DNA from 4 places in the Halomonas sp. LS-001 genome. Region 1 is predicted to be linked to each of the others. Evidence: predicted binding sites of a transcription regulator. Region 1 holds the regulator's gene; each other region holds the start of a gene.
The links. Region 1 encodes sigma-54, which starts transcription at its own class of promoters, with help from an activator protein. Its sites were predicted from a motif close to TGGCACNNNNNTTGCTNT; they were not measured.
Positions count from the first base shown of each region.

Region 1 (4,229 bases):
CACCCTGACGATTTACAACGATCAGGGCAAGCGCTCGCAGCGTCTGTCGGCAGAGCAACTAACGCACACGCCACAGCACAACATGACCCAGCTGACATCGCCTTACGCGTTATTGCTGGATGACCAGCAACGCGAATGGCATGCCCAGGCGCAGCATGGTCAAATCGACAGCCAAGGAGCACGACTCACCTTGAGCGGAGAGGTGCGCCTGCGAGAACCGCAGGAAACCTGGCAGCTAAGTACTGAACAACTTAGCTACATAAGCGCCGAGACCCATGCGTTCAGCGATGTTCCCGTACTATTCGAACAACCACCGCAATCCGTTCAGGCCCAACGCATGGACTTATGGCTCAATAAAGACCTCTTGCAGCTAAGCGGCGGCGTACACGGCAACCACCCTACCGAGAATGCCCCGTAAAAGGAGTCACCATGAATATTACCGGTTTGATGTATCGTGTATTTTTCAGTCTGCTGCTTAGCATCGCAAGCTTTCAGACATTGCACGCAGCCCCTGGGGACCCTGTTGAAGTAGAGGCTGATCAACTCGACATTGACCAGAATGCCGGCACAGCGGTTTACAGTGGAGATGTCCGCATTCGCCAGGGAGACCTCCACCTTAACGGCGCTCGGGTAGAAATTGTGCGCAATGCCAACGGCGAATTATCCCGTGCGGTAGCGCTTGGCGATCGTGCTTATATCCGCAACCGCTTTGAGGGTCAGGAAGATATTACCGAAGGTCACGCCCAACGCATCATCTACCATGTTGCCGAGCGGCGCGTAGAGCTGGTCAATCAAGCCGAGCTTAGTCAGGGTGGCGACCGTTTCACAGGTGGCCGACTGGAATACTTCATTGACCGTGGCATTGTTCAGGCACGCTCTGATGTCGAGGGCGCTGAGAACCAGCGCATTCGCATGACACTTCAACCTGAACAGCAATAGGAGCCTGCCGGTGTCTTTTGATGATGTAACAGCGTCAGTGCCCGCCCGTGAAGGTAAAACACTCTCAGCACGGCACTTAGCCAAAAGCTACAAACGTCGCCGGGTGGTCAAGGATATTAATCTGGACATTGCCCAAGGCAGCATTGTTGGCCTTCTCGGGCCTAATGGCGCGGGCAAGACCACGTCGTTTTATATGATTGTCGGTTTGGTAAAAGCCGATGCAGGCAAAGTGTATATAGATGATCTCGACCTGACCCGTGCGCCCATGCATGAACGGGCTATTGCCGGGATTGGCTATCTTCCGCAGGAAGCCTCGATCTTTCGCAAGCTGAGCGTTCGCGACAATATCATGGCCATTCTGGAAACCCGTAAAGGACTCTCGCGCACCGAACGCAAAAGCGTTCTGGAGCAGTTGCTGGAAGATTTCCACATCACACACATCCGCGACAATATTGGCATGAGCTTATCGGGTGGGGAGCGACGCAGGGTGGAAATTGCCCGCTCACTGGCGACTGATCCGCATTTCATTTTACTCGATGAGCCTTTTGCAGGTGTCGATCCGATATCCGTGGGTGATATCAAGACCATCATTCGTGCTCTCAAAGCACGCAATATTGGCGTACTGATTACCGACCACAACGTCAGGGAAACCCTCGATATCTGTGATACGGCTTACATTGTTGGCGATGGCCACATTATTGCCAGCGGCTCCCCGGATACGATTCTTGATAACCAGCAGGTCCGTGATATTTATCTGGGCGAAGACTTCAAGCTCTGATTTTATCCGGCCACCTCCCCTGTCTGTTGCCAGCTTTTTTATTGATGGCATGCTTATTGCTACTTGCGCTTGGCAGCGGCTGCTTTTAGGGTAAGGTTTTACATGCCACGGGTGGTTCACGAATGGCCATGAAAGCGTCCCTTCAACTGCGTCTTGGCACTCAACTGACGATGACGCCTCAGTTGCAACAGGCGATTGCGCTACTGCAACTGTCGACGCTGGATCTACGTCAGGAAATCCAGAACGCACTTGATAACAATCCCCTGCTGGAGCAGGAAGAAGAGTTTGGCGAGCAAGCCGTCAAGGAGGCAAAGGAAGCCGACTGGTCGGATGATATTCCGACCGAACTCTCTGTCGACAGTGACTGGTCGGACACCTATCAGGATGTTGCTCATTCCAGTAGCGCCAGCAACACCCATGACGGCGCCGATTTCGAGCGTGACACCACGGTACAGAGCCTGCATGGCCACCTGTTATGGCAGCTGGCCATGACCAACTTCACCGCTCGTGAGCAGCTCATTGCCGAAACCCTGATTGATGCTGTCGATGGCAACGGTTATTTATCACTGTCATTGAATGAGGTTCGCGAAAGCCTTCTGGCCACCGCCCATGAAGGCATTCATCAACGTGATATCGAAAATGTACTGCTGCGCCTTCAACAGTTTGAACCCACTGGCGTATTTGCCCGCGACCTGCGTGAATGCCTGATGCTTCAGCTGGCAGCATTACCGGATGACACCCCGTTGATTGTGCCAGCCAAGCGGCTGGTTCGGCAGTTTCTGGAAGTGCTTGGCAAAGATGACAGTCGCACATTAAAGCGGCGGTTAAACCTGGATGATGAACAGCTCGGCGCCGTCATTCATCTGATACGTAGCCTTGACCCACGCCCTGGAAGCACCTTTGGTAGCACCGCCAGCGGCTATGTCATTCCAGACCTCGTCGTACATCACGACAAGCAAGGCTGGCATCTGACCCTTAATCCTGAGGCAATGCCCAGGCTACGAATCCAGCCAGAATACGCCAGCTTAATTAAACGTGCCGACAAAAGTGATGATAACCAGTTCCTCAAGGATCATCTTCAGGAAGCGCGCTGGCTGATAAAAAGCCTATCCAGCCGCAATGACACCCTGCTTCGCGTCGGCCAGGAAATTATTGTTCGTCAGATCGGTTTTCTCGAACATGGAGAAGAAGCAATGAAACCGCTGATTCTTGCAGATATCGCCAATGCGGTGGATATGCATGAATCCACCATTTCCCGGGTGACCACGCAAAAATTCATTCATACGCCACGCGGTGTGTTTGAGCTTAAATACTTTTTTTCAAGCCACGTCGGCAGTCAGGATGGCGATCATCATTCCAGCACCGCCATTCGTGCACGGATCAAAAAACTGATTCAGGAAGAGCCGCCTCGCAAGCCGCTTTCCGATAGCCGGCTGGTTGCTTTACTCAAGGAAGATGGCATCACGGTTGCTCGCCGTACCGTTGCCAAGTATCGAGAAGCCATGGGAATTCCCTCTTCCAGCGAGCGTCGTCACTTAAGCTGAACCGCCTTAAACCGTTTCTATAAGTGGAAACTGACCTAAAGGGCTTTGCTTAATAAAAAAAAGGGTTACAATCAAAGAACAGTCGACGGAAAGGAGTACGTTCAATGCAAGTCAATATCACTGGACACCATGTAGAACTGACCGATGCCCTGCGCGATTACGTCAACGAGAAACTCGAACGCGTCGAGCGCCACTACGACAACATTACCACTGTTCAGGTTACCCTTTCAGTGGAAAAGGAGCGTCAGCAAGCCGCATGTACCCTACATGCGGCAGGCGCAGACTTGCATGCCGAAGCCACTGATAACGATATGTACGCAGCAATTGATGCGTTGGCAGATAAAATTGATCGTCAGCTGGTAAAACATAAAGAAAAAGCACAAGCGCGCGCCCAAGGCGCTGGTGTCCGGTAATCTAATGACTTTGGAAACCATCTTGCCCCCAGAGCGCGTCCTATATGATGTCCCTGGGGGTAGCAAAAAACGCGTACTGGAATTTTTCAGCACTTTTATTGCTCAGAACACGCCCAGCCTGGACAGCCAAGAAGTTTTTGGACGTCTGATCAGTCGTGAACGGCTGGGTAGCACGGGTATCGGCAATGGCGTCGCCATTCCACATGCTCGCAGCCCTCACTGTTCAACACCGATCGGCAGTTTTCTGAAACTGGCTGAAGCCGTTGATTTCGATGCGATTGATGGCGAACCTGTTGATCTCGTGTTTGTGCTTTTAGTCCCCGAAGAAGCTGACGATACGCACTTGGCACTGCTTGGACAGGTTGCAACCATCATGAATGACGTAAGCGTTCGGGTTCAGCTTCGCAAAGCGGGCAGTCAACGAGAATTGCTGGAACTGATCAGCGAAAAAATACGCGATAGCGCCTTCTGATTCTGACGCTTTCAGTACACTCGAAACTTCTTACGAGTGAATCAACGCAAGAGAGACGCTATGCAATTGGTCATAATCAGCGG
Region 1 is NZ_CM129816.1:1,340,816-1,345,044, reverse strand. Features, by position in the region: gene lptC (LPS export ABC transporter periplasmic protein LptC) at 1-418, shown strand, start outside; gene lptA (lipopolysaccharide transport periplasmic protein LptA) at 430-939, shown strand; gene lptB (LPS export ABC transporter ATP-binding protein) at 950-1,717, shown strand; gene ACU6TU_RS05940 (RNA polymerase factor sigma-54) at 1,840-3,261, shown strand; gene hpf (ribosome hibernation-promoting factor, HPF/YfiA family) at 3,366-3,674, shown strand; gene ACU6TU_RS05930 (PTS sugar transporter subunit IIA) at 3,679-4,146, shown strand; gene rapZ (RNase adapter RapZ) at 4,207-4,229, shown strand, end outside.

Region 2 (4,229 bases), 1.7 Mb from region 1:
GCCAGAAATACCCGCTGCTGCTGGCCGCCGGAAAGCTGGCTGATCTGGCGGCCAGCGTAGTCGCTCATTCCCACCATCTCCAGGGCTTCCAGTGACGCCTGACGCTCCTTGCGCCCAGGCCGCCGGAACCACCCCAGGCGACCATAGAGGCCCATGGTGACGACATCCAGCGCGGTGGTAGGGAAATCCCAGTCGACGCTGGAGCGCTGTGGAACATAGCCAACGCGCCTACGCTGCGAGGCGTAGGAGCGTCCATGCACCATGACCTCACCGGAAAGCGACGGCACAAGCCCCAGCAGACTTTTGATCAGCGTACTCTTACCCGCCCCATTCGGACCGACAATGCCTGCCATCACGCCAGTAGGGATATCCAGATTAATATCCCAGAGGACGGGCTGGTTATGATAGCTGACGGTCAGGTTTTGAATACTGAGCGCCGTGTCGGTCGTCATGGGTGTCGCCATTGTTGCGGTGCCTTATCTTAGTGAGTGAGCTTCCACTCGCTGGCCCAATCGTTCATTTCATCGGGAAGCGGTGCCAGCGTACCACCAAGCGCTTCGACAATATGCTGGGTGTTGCGGTAGATCATGCCCATATAAGTGCCATCGACCGTATCCGGGTCGCCCATGGCATCGGAGTAGAGTTCACCGCCGATTTTAACATCCTGGCCACGTTGTTTAGCGGCATCGATCACTGCCTGAACCGTGCGCGGGTTGATGGTGCTCTCGATGAAAAGCGCCGGAACCGCTCGGTCCACCACAATATCTGTCATGTTGCGAATATCAGCAATACCCGTTTCGGTTTCCGTGCTAATGCCCTGTATGCCTTCCACGTCGATATCGTAGGCGCGGCCAAAGTAGCCAAAGGCATCGTGAGCGGTGACCAGAATGCGTTGCTCATCGGGAATGCTGGCAATACTGTCTTTGACCCATTCATGCAGGGCAAGCAACTGAGCCTGATAGCGCTGGGTATTCGCGTCAAACGTCGCGGCGCAGTCGGGGCGCGCTTCACTCAATGCTGCGTTGAGCGTGGGCAGTGTTTGCGACCATAAGGAAACATCCATCCACAGATGGGGGTCAATGCCGTAAACATCCTGCGAGGTAATCAGCGACGCGGGGTCAATCGAGGCGGGGGCCACGGCAAGCGTTGGTGTGCGCTCGGAGAACCTTGCCAGTACGTCACCTAGCTGGCCTTCCAGCGAATAGCCTGAGTAAAAAATCTGCTCGGCATTTCGCAGTGTCGCCACATCGCTGGCGCTTGCCTGATAAAGGTGCGGGTCGACTCCCGGCCCCATCAAGGCGTCAACGTTAACGCATTCACCGCCAATCTCCTGGGCAATGTCGGCAATCATCCCAATGGTTGTGACCACATTAAGCGGTGTCTCGTCGGCGGAGGCGAAATTGCCTAGTGGAAGTAGGCTTGCCAGAGCGATTGCGTATCTTGTTGCCATGATTCCCCCCAGCCGGAATACCAGCTTAAGCGTTAGGTTGCGTCAAATTGAGTTTAGGGTCGATGAGCGTTTGGCCTATGAATGATGAGCCATATAATGAAATGAAATTTATTTGCATTGGGCAAGAAGTATAGCCTTGGCTAAGTTTCTGGCGTTCTGTGTGGAATGTCAAGCCATCCGTCGTATCTTCCAGATTGCCCCGGCCAGCTGGCTGAGTGGGAGAAATGTATATGTGTGCAATCTTGGTGCATTAAGCCTCTGGGCTGTCTTTTTTTGGTGCAAAAAAGTGTAGTGATGATGTTTTTTTTATTTTACACATGAGCTCCGTCAACATTCTCCCCCATTCTGGCGCATTCCTTGCACTTAAAAATGACAGGCTTATTAATAGGAAGTAAATGCGCTCATGATTCTGTGTGAACTTGCGACACCTGCCGCTGGCTCAGGTCACCGTTTTGATGGCGAGCGCCACTGGGCGGCATCTCTGGCACTGCGGTTCGCTAATCGTGACAGCACTACGCGGCTGGTGCAGGCACGCCATCAGGGGCCGCTTCGGGTACAGCGTCCGTTTTACCCGGAAGGCAGCACTGAAGCCTGCCATGTTTACGTGCTGCACCCGCCCGGTGGATTAGTCAGCGGCGATGCGCTGACCATACGCGCCAACATCGAGCGCGATGCCCATGCACTGCTCACCACGCCTGCGGCCAACAAGCTTTATAAAGCCGACAGCCAGGGCGTGGCCTGGAACCAGTATAGCGAACTTAACGTAGAAGATGGCGGCACCCTTGAATGGCTGCCCCAGGAAACGATCGCTTTCGATGGCTCCAAAGGCAGCCAACGCACCCATATTGCGCTACATGGCAGCGCCCGCTGCCTGGGCTGGGAAATCATGGCGCTGGGTCGCCCGGCCAGTGAACTGCCCTACGTGTCAGGCCGTATTGAACAGCATTTTCGCCTGACGCTGGACGGTAAACCGCTGTGGCTGGAGCGCCAACCGTTGGACCCTGCTCACCCGCGTTTTATTGGCCGCTGGGGGCAGGGTGGCGCCACGGTGCAGGCGACGTTATGGGCGGTCGGCCTGGACGATGCCGGTGCGGCGATTGATGAATTACGCGAGGCGCTGCCAGACAACCCACGTTGGGCGGTGACCGTTCGCCACGGCGTACTGCTGCTTCGCTACCTTGGAAACTCCCGAAATGAAGCCTGGGCGCTGTGTGAACAGGCCTGGCACCTGCTGCGCCCGCGCTGGATTGAACGCGAGGCCCACACACCGCGCATATGGTTAACCTGATTCGATGTTCACCTGATTCGATGCTTAGCTGGAGACATGCCCCATGGAACTGACCCCAAGAGACAAAGACAAGCTGCTGCTGTTTTCTGCCGCCCAGCTTGCTGAACGCCGCAAAGCACGCGGCCTGAAACTCAACTATCCCGAAGCCGTCGCGCTGATCAGCTTTGAAATCATTGAAGGTGCCCGGGATGGCAGAAGCGTCGCTGATTTAATGAGCTACGGCCGTGAAATCCTCAGTCGTGATGACGTGATGGAGGGCGTATCGGAAATGGTGGATGAAGTGCAGGTAGAGGCCACGTTCCCGGACGGAACGAAGCTTGTGACCGTTCACGCCCCCATTAACTAATTATCAACAACCAGGAGATCATCATGATTCCCGGCCCAATGTTTTCAGGACCAATGATTCCAGGACAGTATCAGTTAAAAGACGGTGATATTGAGCTTTGCGTGGGCCGCGAACGGATTAGCGTCGAAGTGGCCAACACCGGCGACCGCCCCATTCAGATCGGCTCCCACTACCACTTTGCGGAAGCCAACCCTGCCTTGGTGTTTGATCGCAGCAAAGCCCGTGGCTTTCGCCTGGACGTGGCAGCGGGCACCGCGATTCGCTTTGAGCCTGGTCAGACCCGCGAAGTTACGCTGATTCCGTTTGTTGGCAAGCGCGAAATTTACGGTTTCCGCGGCGAAGTGATGGGCGCGCTCGATGGAGGTAAACAATGAAGCCGGTTAACAAGATCAGTCGTCAGGCCTACGCCGATATGTATGGCCCGACAGTGGGCGACCGCGTGCGCCTGGGCGATACCGAACTGTGGATAGAAGTCGAAAAAGACGCCACCCATTATGGCGACGAGGTGAAGTTTGGCGGCGGCAAGGTGATCCGCGATGGCATGGGACAAAGCCAGCGCCTTGATGCCACGGTAATGGATACGGTGATTACCAATGCGCTGATTTTAGACTGGTGGGGCATTGTTAAAGCCGATGTGGGCCTGAAAAACGGGCGCATTGCGGCGATTGGCAAGGCAGGTAACCCCGACACCCAGCCTGATGTGGAGATTGTGATTGGCCCCGGCACGGAAATCATTGCGGGAGAAGGCAAGATTCTCACCGCCGGTGCTCTGGATGCGCATATCCACTTTGTCTGCCCCCAGTTGGTTGAAGAAGCGCTGATGAGCGGCATTACCACCATGCTGGGGGGTGGCACCGGGCCTGCCACCGGCACCAATGCCACGACCTGCACCCCTGGCGAATGGCATATCGGCAAGATGTTGCAGGCCGTGGATGATATGCCAATGAACATCGGTTTTATGGGCAAAGGTAATGCCAGCCTGCCAGACGCCTTGGAAGCGCAGCTGGAAGCGGGTGCCATGGGCCTGAAGCTGCATGAAGACTGGGGAACGACCCCGGCGGCGATTGATAACTGCCTGGGCGTGGCCGAGCGTTATGACGTCCAGGTCGCCATTCACACCGACACCCTCAACGAATCGGGTTTTG
Region 2 is NZ_CM129816.1:3,527,570-3,531,798, reverse strand. Features, by position in the region: gene ACU6TU_RS15685 (metal ABC transporter ATP-binding protein) at 1-452, opposite strand, end outside; gene ACU6TU_RS15680 (metal ABC transporter solute-binding protein, Zn/Mn family) at 482-1,450, opposite strand; gene ACU6TU_RS15675 (urease accessory protein UreD) at 1,854-2,738, shown strand; gene ACU6TU_RS15670 (urease subunit gamma) at 2,782-3,084, shown strand; gene ACU6TU_RS15665 (urease subunit beta) at 3,138-3,458, shown strand; gene ureC (urease subunit alpha) at 3,455-4,229, shown strand, end outside.
Region 2: the regulator sigma-54 is predicted to act here: its motif matches at 1,797-1,814, upstream of ACU6TU_RS15675 (urease accessory protein UreD).

Region 3 (4,229 bases), 1.6 Mb from region 1:
TCAGGGTGACCTCCGGCTCGGTGACTTCGATGGTCTGCGTGGCAAGCGTACGCCCCCCTTCGTTGAGCACATAACGCACTTCGTAAAGCCCGGTGGTGCCAGGGGCGCGCAAGGTATCCTCGCTTCTGTCGCGAATGCGGATATGGTTGTCGCGGCTGCCTTCGTCGGCCCCCATGGGCACGATGGTGACGTAATCGCCAGCGGAAACGGCATTCGTCCAGGAGATATCAAAGGCGGCGCCGGCCAGTGCTGTGTCGGGCGCGGTCAGGGTGACCTCCGGCTCGGTGACTTCGATGGTCTGCGTGGCAAGCGTACGCCCCCCTTCGTTGAGCACATAACGCACTTCGTAAAGCCCGGTGGTGCCAGGGGCGCGCAAGGTATCCTCGCTTCTGTCGCGAACGCGAATGTGATTGTCTCGGCTGCCTTCGTCGGCCCCCATTGGCACGATGGTGACGTAATCGCCAGCGGAAACGGCATTCGTCCAGGAGATATCAAAGGCGGCCCCGGCCAGTGTTGTATCCGGCGCGGTCAGGGTGACCTCTGGTTCGGTGACTTCGATGGTCTGCGTGGCAAGCGTGCGCCCCCCTTCATTGAGCACATAACGCACTTCATAAAGCCCGACGGTGCCAGGGGCGCGCAAAGTATCCTCGTTTCTATCGCGAACGCGGATATGGTTGTCTCGGCTGCCTTCGTCGGCCCCCATGGGCACGATGGTGACGTAATCGCCAGCGGAAACGGCATTTGTCCAGGAGATATCAAAGGCGGCGCCAGCGAGTGTTGTGTCTGGCGCGGTCAGGGTGACTGAATAGTCTGGCTCTGGCTCTGGCTCTGGCTCTGGCTCTGGCTCTGGCTCTGGCTCTGGCTCTGGCGCAACGACTGCCGAGCCGACAGCGGTCAGTGCATCGCCCAGTTCATCGGCGTTACCCGCTGAGAGATATTGGCCACCCGTTTTTTCGGCAATGCAGGAGAGGGCGCTGGCATCGGTATCACCAAGGCCAAAACTGACAACGTGGGCGGTGAACCCAACCCCTCGCGTCTCAAGCGTTTCCGCCAGCGCACAGGGGTCGCGATTGCAGCTTTCCAGGCCATCTGAAATCAGAATGACGGTTGCAGGTGTGTCAGTGTAGGACAACGACGTCGCGGCCTGCTCAATCGCGCCCGTCAGCGGGGTTTTGCCTGTTGGCGTGATGCCGCCAATCCGGTCAAGTATCTGGGCGCGTGTCTCTGCTCCAGGAGCCACCAGGGTTTCGATGTCGGAGCAGTCGCCCTGGCGGCGATGGCCGTAGGCCATCAGCCCGACGTGCCGCTGCTGGGTCCAGTCGCCCAACAGGTTCTCCATCACATCTCGGGCGATCTCAATCTTGGCGACGCCATTAATCTGGCCCCACATCGAATTTGAGCCATCGAACACGATCATGACATTTTCATCGGTCGCAGCCGAGGCTGGCGCTGTGCAGGCCAAGCCGCCCAATAGCGACAACGCCATTGTTTGCAAGAGCGTCTTTTTCATTTCCTCATCCTTCGCTTGTCATGGGCCGCGCCTGATAGGCAGTCGTGTCTATGCGATGGCCCTTTATCAAGATGCATGTAAAAGAAGAGTCGGTATATAAAAGCGTAATAGATATTAACGTGAAAACCAGGCCGTATTACGACTAATGAGACGGGAAGAAAACGCTGTAGGGCCTTTTTAGTGCATTGTCAGTGTTGTGCCATGAGCGATGCACCATGAAAAGGCAGTGCTTGAATGATCGACATGAAAATGGGGCGATGAATGCGCTATCCATGTTTTATAACATTCTGAATTAAAACAATATTAAGAGTTTTTGGCCATTATGGCGCGCTCCTTGCTCATTCTCTGGGACTTTGTCGGCATTCACTTGTTGAATGCATCATTTCAAGGCCCTGAATCAGGGGCAAGGAGCTTTTCATGTCTTTATCGATCCTGGCGTCACTGAACGTTTCTGCAACGAACCGCCCGCAGCGTCAATGGGCTTCTGGGGTGGGCCGTTACCTGAATAGCAAACTGTCCATGACCCTCCTGGCCACTGCGATTGCCGCGACCAGCACCCAGGCTATCGCCCAGGATGACGATCCCATCAAGGTCGGTATCCTGCATTCTCTCTCCGGCACCATGGCGATCAGTGAAACGGTTCTTAAAGACACCGTCGAGATGCTTATTGAGCAGCAGAACGACGCGGGTGGCTTGCTTGGCCGCCAACTTGAAGCCGTGGTTGTCGACCCCGCCTCTAACTGGCCGCTATTTGCCGAGCGCGCTCGAGAGCTGCTGGCGCAGGAAGAAGTCGACGTGATCTTCGGTAACTGGACCTCCGTTTCCCGTAAAGCAGTCCTGCCGGTGGTTGAAGAGCTTAACGGCCTACTGTTCTACCCGGTGCAATACGAAGGTGAAGAGTCTTCTGAAAACGTCTTCTATACCGGTGCTGCGCCTAACCAGCAGGCGATTCCAGCGGTTGAGTACTTGATCAATCAGGTAGGCATCGAGCGCTTTGCGCTGGTGGGTACCGATTATGTGTATCCGCGCACTACCAACCGCATCCTCGAAGCCTTCCTCAAAGATGAGCATGGCATCGCTGATGAAGACATCATGATCAACTACACGCCGTTTGGTCATTCAGATTGGCAGAACATCGTGGCTGAAATACGCCGCTTTGGTGAAGAGGGTAAGCCGACTGCGGTGATCTCAACGGTGAACGGCGACGCCAACGTGCCGTTTTATACCGAACTCTCTAACCAGGGCATTGACGCTGCTGATATCCCGGTTGTCGCCTTCTCCGTGGGCGAGCAGGAACTCACCGGTATTGATACCGGCCCGCTGGTCGGCCACCTGGCCGCCTGGAACTACTTCATGAGCGTCGATACTGATGAAAACTATGATTTCATCGACGCCTGGATCGAATACACCGGCGATGAAATGGCGGTCACCAACGACCCCATGGAAGCACACTACATTGGCTTTAATATGTGGGCTGAAGCCGTGCGTAAAGCGGGTACGACTGACGTGGATACGGTGAAAGACGCGATCATTGGTGTCACCGTGCCTAACCTGACCGGTGGTTATGCGGCCATGATGCCGAACCACCACATCACCAAGCCCGTGTTGATCGGTGAAATTCAGGACAACGGCCAGTTCGATATCGTCTGGCAGACGCCTTCTACGGTGGCGGGCGATGCATGGTCTGACTACTTGCCTGGCTCACGTGACTTGATTGCCGATTGGCGCAAGCCCATGGAGTGCGGCAACTTCAACGTGGTGAACGGCTCGTGTGGCGGTAGCACCGCAGCAGAAGAAGCCGAAGCGGCCCTCGCCGAGTAATCGTTCTTTCTGAATGACACTTCCTTGCCGCGTCGCGCACTTTACTCAAGCGCGGCGCGGTAAGGAGCACGCGACTTCTCCCCTTTTTTGTTAACTAAAGGAAGAACCCCATGAGGCGTTTTCTTTCCTTAGGGTTACTGTGTCTGCTGTTGTTAAGCGTCACAGTCAACGCCCAGGCACAAACAAGCGCCGGTGCCGATGCTGATGACGCAGCGGCACTTGAGCTGCTGGAAGCGCTGGACGTGCGTTCCTATCCTGCCAAAGGCGAAGCGATCATTGCTATTCTGCAAAGCGATGACGAGCGTGCCCGTGATTGGCTGCAGTCATTATTGGATGGCCGTTTGCAGCGCGCTGATGATGGCCGTTTCGTGGTGGTGCTCGACAACCAGGGACGCGACTGGCCTGTTGCGGATGCGTTAACCGGTGAACCGCTGGGTGAGATGTCCCGCCGAGACCTGGATCGTATTGGTATAAATAACAACCTGCGCAATCAGCTGCGTAGCGCTATCGCCGTGGTGGATCTTTACTCGCCCAATGTAGAACGTCGCCGCACCTCGGCCACCAGACTATTGGGAGAGGTCAACGAAGAGCTGGCCGCACCAATTAATGAACTGATCGCTGAAGAAGACGATGCCCAGGTAAAGCGCCGGCTTACCCAGGCGTTGGCCATTTACCAGGTTGAAAATGGCGAACTGGAAGGCGTTGAAACGCTAAAAGGCAGTTTGCATCCGCGTGTTCGAGTCGCACTTGGCCGAGCAGCGAATAGCGATGACCCCATTATTGCCGATGCCGCCAATCAAGCGCTGGTCAGCATTGAGCAAAATATCAAGATAAACCGTGGCCTGGAAACGCTCTACTTCGGGCTTTCGCTTGGCTCTGTGTTGGTGCTGGCGGCGAT
Region 3 is NZ_CM129816.1:3,540,488-3,544,716, reverse strand. Features, by position in the region: gene ACU6TU_RS15740 (VWA domain-containing protein) at 1-1,510, opposite strand, end outside; gene urtA (urea ABC transporter substrate-binding protein) at 2,030-3,331, shown strand; gene urtB (urea ABC transporter permease subunit UrtB) at 3,442-4,229, shown strand, end outside.
Region 3: the regulator sigma-54 is predicted to act here: its motif matches at 1,834-1,851, upstream of urtA (urea ABC transporter substrate-binding protein).

Region 4 (4,229 bases), 1.1 Mb from region 1:
CGAATTCAACCAGAAACGGCAGCAGAATCGCTGCGAAGAAGAAAAACGTCAGTAGTACCGGCGCCAGATCATTTAGCATCACGCCGCCAGTAAACGATGCCGTGACAAATTCCGGGCCGACCTGGAAAAACGTCATAATGACAAAAATGCCACCTAATAGACGCATGACTACCCAGATAGCACCCACATCAAACATATCGTGAAAGTGGCCACTTTGCGCCCATCCAGGCTTCGCCACTTTGACATAAAGCGTTATCACCACGGACAGACATAGCACTATCATGGCAATGGCGGGTAGCGCCGCGCTTAGCAGCGACTGCAACCCGTCGGCCATTAGGCCCATACCGATATTGATCGACCCACCTACCTGAAAAGGTACCAGAAACAGCAGGACGCCAATTATTGAGGGAATCAAGAACTTCAGCAAATGCGGCCGATGGATCGGTGCCGACGGGTCGGCTTTATCCAACTTGACTTGGGAGTAAGACATTTCTTTCACCTATTGGAAGAGATTATCAGAGGTGGGCTGGTGGCGTCCGAGAGGAAGCAGTGCTTCCCCTTGGTTTTTTATAATTTGCGCCTTGTTAAGTCGGCGCTTTGAAAAACAGACTCAGTCATCACTGATTAGCTGCGGCGTTTTACGCCCGGCAAAACACACAACATTTCGTACAGCAAAGTGGCACCGATCAGCGCCGTATTGCCGCTCGTGTCATAGGGGGGCGATACTTCTACCAAATCACCGCCGACAATCGTTAGCCCTGCCGCACCACGAACAATTTCCAACGCCTGTGGAGACGTCAGCCCACCCATCTCAACCGTGCCCGTACCGGGGGCGAGCGATGGGTCCAAGGCGTCAATGTCAAAACTGATATAAACCGGGGTATCACCCATCTGTTCGCGCACTTCTTCCATCAAGGGAGCAAGCGAGCGATACCAGCACTCTTCGGCGGGAACAACACGAAACCCTTGATCACGGCACCAGTCAAAATCCTCGGCGGCATAGCCCGTGCCACGCAGGCCAATCTGCACCACTTTGCCGTGGGCTAACAGGCCTTCTTCCTGGGCGCGGCGAAACGGCGTGCCATGGGCGATCGGCTCACCGAACATGTGATCGTTTACATCGGCGTGGGCATCAATATGGATCAAGCCAACGGGACCATGTTTTTTCGCAATAGCACGCAGGACAGGAAGCGTTAGCGTGTGCTCTCCACCCAGTGTTAATGGCACACAGTCATGCGCCAGCACCTCATCATAAAAGGCGGTAATGATGTCGACGCTTTTAGGCAGGTGAAACGTATTGATCGGCACATCACCAATATCCGCGACTTGCAGGCTGTCAAAAGGCGCAGCACGGGTGGCCATGTTATAGGGGCGCAGCATGCGTGATTCATCACGGATCTGGCGGGGGCCAAGACGTGTACCAGGACGGTTGGACGTACCAATATCCATTGGAATACCGATAAACGCAGCATCTAACCCTGCGGCGCTTTCCTGGGTAGGTAAACGCATCATGGTGGCTGGCCCACCAAACCGCGGCATGCTATTTCCGCCGAGCGGTTGGTTAAGTTCAGGCATACAGTTCTCCTTGGAATTGTTAACGCTGTATTGCGTACTGATACTGAATACATTGCATAGAACGTGCCAAGTTCCTGAACGCCGTGGTAATAGGGTTTTCCGCCACCAAAAATGCAAAAATGACTCAAAAAAATATGCGCTTAAGTCAAAAATGAATCATTGATGCAAAAATGAATTAACATTTTATTCAAGGGACAGCCGCCGTGAGCGAGGTCGATCAGTGCGTGCTGAAGACCATTTTTTATGAAAACCATTGTTGATGAACTGCTGTCTGAACGTTTAGTGCTCTACCCATGAATGAGGCTGATAGACACTACCGCAATTCCTTTAAAGCTCGTGTTGGCGAAGCCAGCCATCAATCAGTTGGTTTAGGTGCTGGCCGCTAAAGCTGGGGAAATGGCCACCGTGCACAGTGCGAACGGGCAGCTCACGCAGCCTTCGCATACTGGAGGCATAGTCGGAGAGATTGCTGTGCCATAAGTCTTCAATTAACGGACCATCGTAAATCAAATCACCTGAAATCAGCGTTTGGGTTGCCGATTCCCATAACGCGATACCCCCGGGGGAATGCCCCGGCGTATGAATCACTTCCCACTGGCGGTTACCTAAATCCAGCACCTCACCATCCTCTAATGGGCATACCATCTGAGGTGCAGTAATGCGGTAACGTTTATGGGAGTATGGTGTCGGCGGCAGCGCTTCGAACATATCATCGCTGAGGAACTGGTCTGCCAGGGTACTCGCGTTGTCAGGTGATGAAAGAATACCTGCCTCTGCGGCATGCACATAACAACAGCCGAATTCGTGGGCGCTGCCGATATGATCAAAGTGCGTGTGGCTCGCTACCGCCAGCAGATGATGCTCACTAAGCAGCGCTACGTGTTGACGCAGTGGCACGGCACCCAGGCCAAAGTCCACCACCATACCGCGCTTACTGCCTTTAACATGCCAGATATTGCAGCGATAAAACGGCTTGATCCACGGCTCATCGATCAGGGTAATACCGTCCCCCTTGGGGACGGTGCGATACCACTGCTGTTCGCTAATACGCTGAAGGCTCATACGGTTACTCGCTTCGCAAAGGCGGCCTTACTGACCACAAAATAAAGCGCCCCGGTAATCACGAAAACCGGTAGTGAAGCGCCAAAGTCTAACGGTGCTACCCAATTCCAGTAGTAGGCCAAGATCGCACCTACCGCATAGCTACCCAATGCCAGCCAGTTGAAAGCTGGAAGACTATTTTCAGCCTGAATAAGCTCTGCTGACGTATAGCGCTGACGACCTAGCAGGTAATAATCCACAATCATCAAAGAAAAAGCCGGGATAAACACGCTGCCAATAATCAACAAAAAGGTTTGAAACTGGTCCAGAATACCGGGGATCAGCGCGCCCACTACTGACACTATGCCAATGATTAACGCAGGCTTCCAAAAAGGTACTTTAGGGCGCACGCTCATAAACGAAAGTGTTGCGCTATATACGCACATTACGTTAGTGGTCAGCACCGAAAAGAAAATAACCAAAGCGGCAGGTAGGCCAAACCCGAAATTACTGAGCAGCGCGGTAGGGTCATAGGTTTGCTCCATCCCAACCGTAATCGAGAGCGCTGACACCGTGGCCCCTAACCCCATAGCAATCAATGTCGCAGTGACGTAGCCGCCCCAGGTACCCACAACGGCAGCTTTTAGCGAGCGGCAATGACGATTGTAATCAGCCGCTAACGGAATCCAGGAAAAAGCGGTCGCAATAACAATGTCGAAAACCACGCCACCACCTAGCACCCCCTCGGGTTCCATCTGAGTAATGCTCGGTAAATCGTAATGACGATTCAGCGCAAATAGCACCACAGCCGACAGTCCCACCATCAGTACCGCTGCTATTTTCTCTACCTTTTCGATGCCTAAATGGCCACGTAGGGCAATAAGTACTACCAGCGCTTCGCATAGCACCGTAAACAGCGCCACATTGGAATAGCCAGTGAGACTTTCAACGGCGTAATCAAGACTCATACCCGCTAATAGTGCCTGGATCCAACTCCATGCAATTAGCGCCAGTAAATTAACCCAAGCAGGAAAATTAGCCCCTTTGCGGCCAAAAGTGCCCCTCGCCAGCACCATGGTTGTCATGCCGGTTTGCTGCCCCATTACGCCGATTAACACCAAGGGGATAATACCGATCGCTGAACCCAATAAAATCAGCAGTATGGCATGCTGAAAGGTGAGATCTGGCACCAAAAACATGCCAGTGAGAATGGTGGTCACTACCACATTGGCGCCAAGCCAAAGGGCAAACGTTCCAGGCAACCCCAGGCTGCGTTCAACATGCTCTGCGGAAAGCGAGTCCTGGCCAAAATTATCCTTAAGCGACATGACTCACCTCCATTGATAACAGCAAATTACGGGAAGGAATAAAGAAAAACAGTCCGCCAATGAATGAGGGAATCAAGAACTTCAGCAAATGCAGCCGATGGACCGGTGCCGACGGGTCAGCTTTATCCAACTTGACTTGGGAGTAAGACATTTCTTTCACCTATTGGAAGAGATTATTAGAGGTGGGCTGGTGGCGTCCGAGGGGAAGCAGTGCTTCCCCTTGGTTTTTTATATTTGCGCCTTGTTAAGTCGGCGCTTTGAAAAACAGACTCAGTCATCACTGAT
Region 4 is NZ_CM129816.1:229,344-233,572, reverse strand. Features, by position in the region: gene ACU6TU_RS01050 (YjiH family protein) at 1-490, opposite strand, end outside; gene speB (agmatinase) at 625-1,575, opposite strand; gene ACU6TU_RS01040 (MBL fold metallo-hydrolase) at 1,903-2,637, opposite strand; gene ACU6TU_RS01035 (purine-cytosine permease family protein) at 2,634-3,944, opposite strand; gene speB (agmatinase) at 4,229-4,229, opposite strand, start outside.
Region 4: the regulator sigma-54 is predicted to act here: its motif matches at 1,627-1,644, upstream of speB (agmatinase).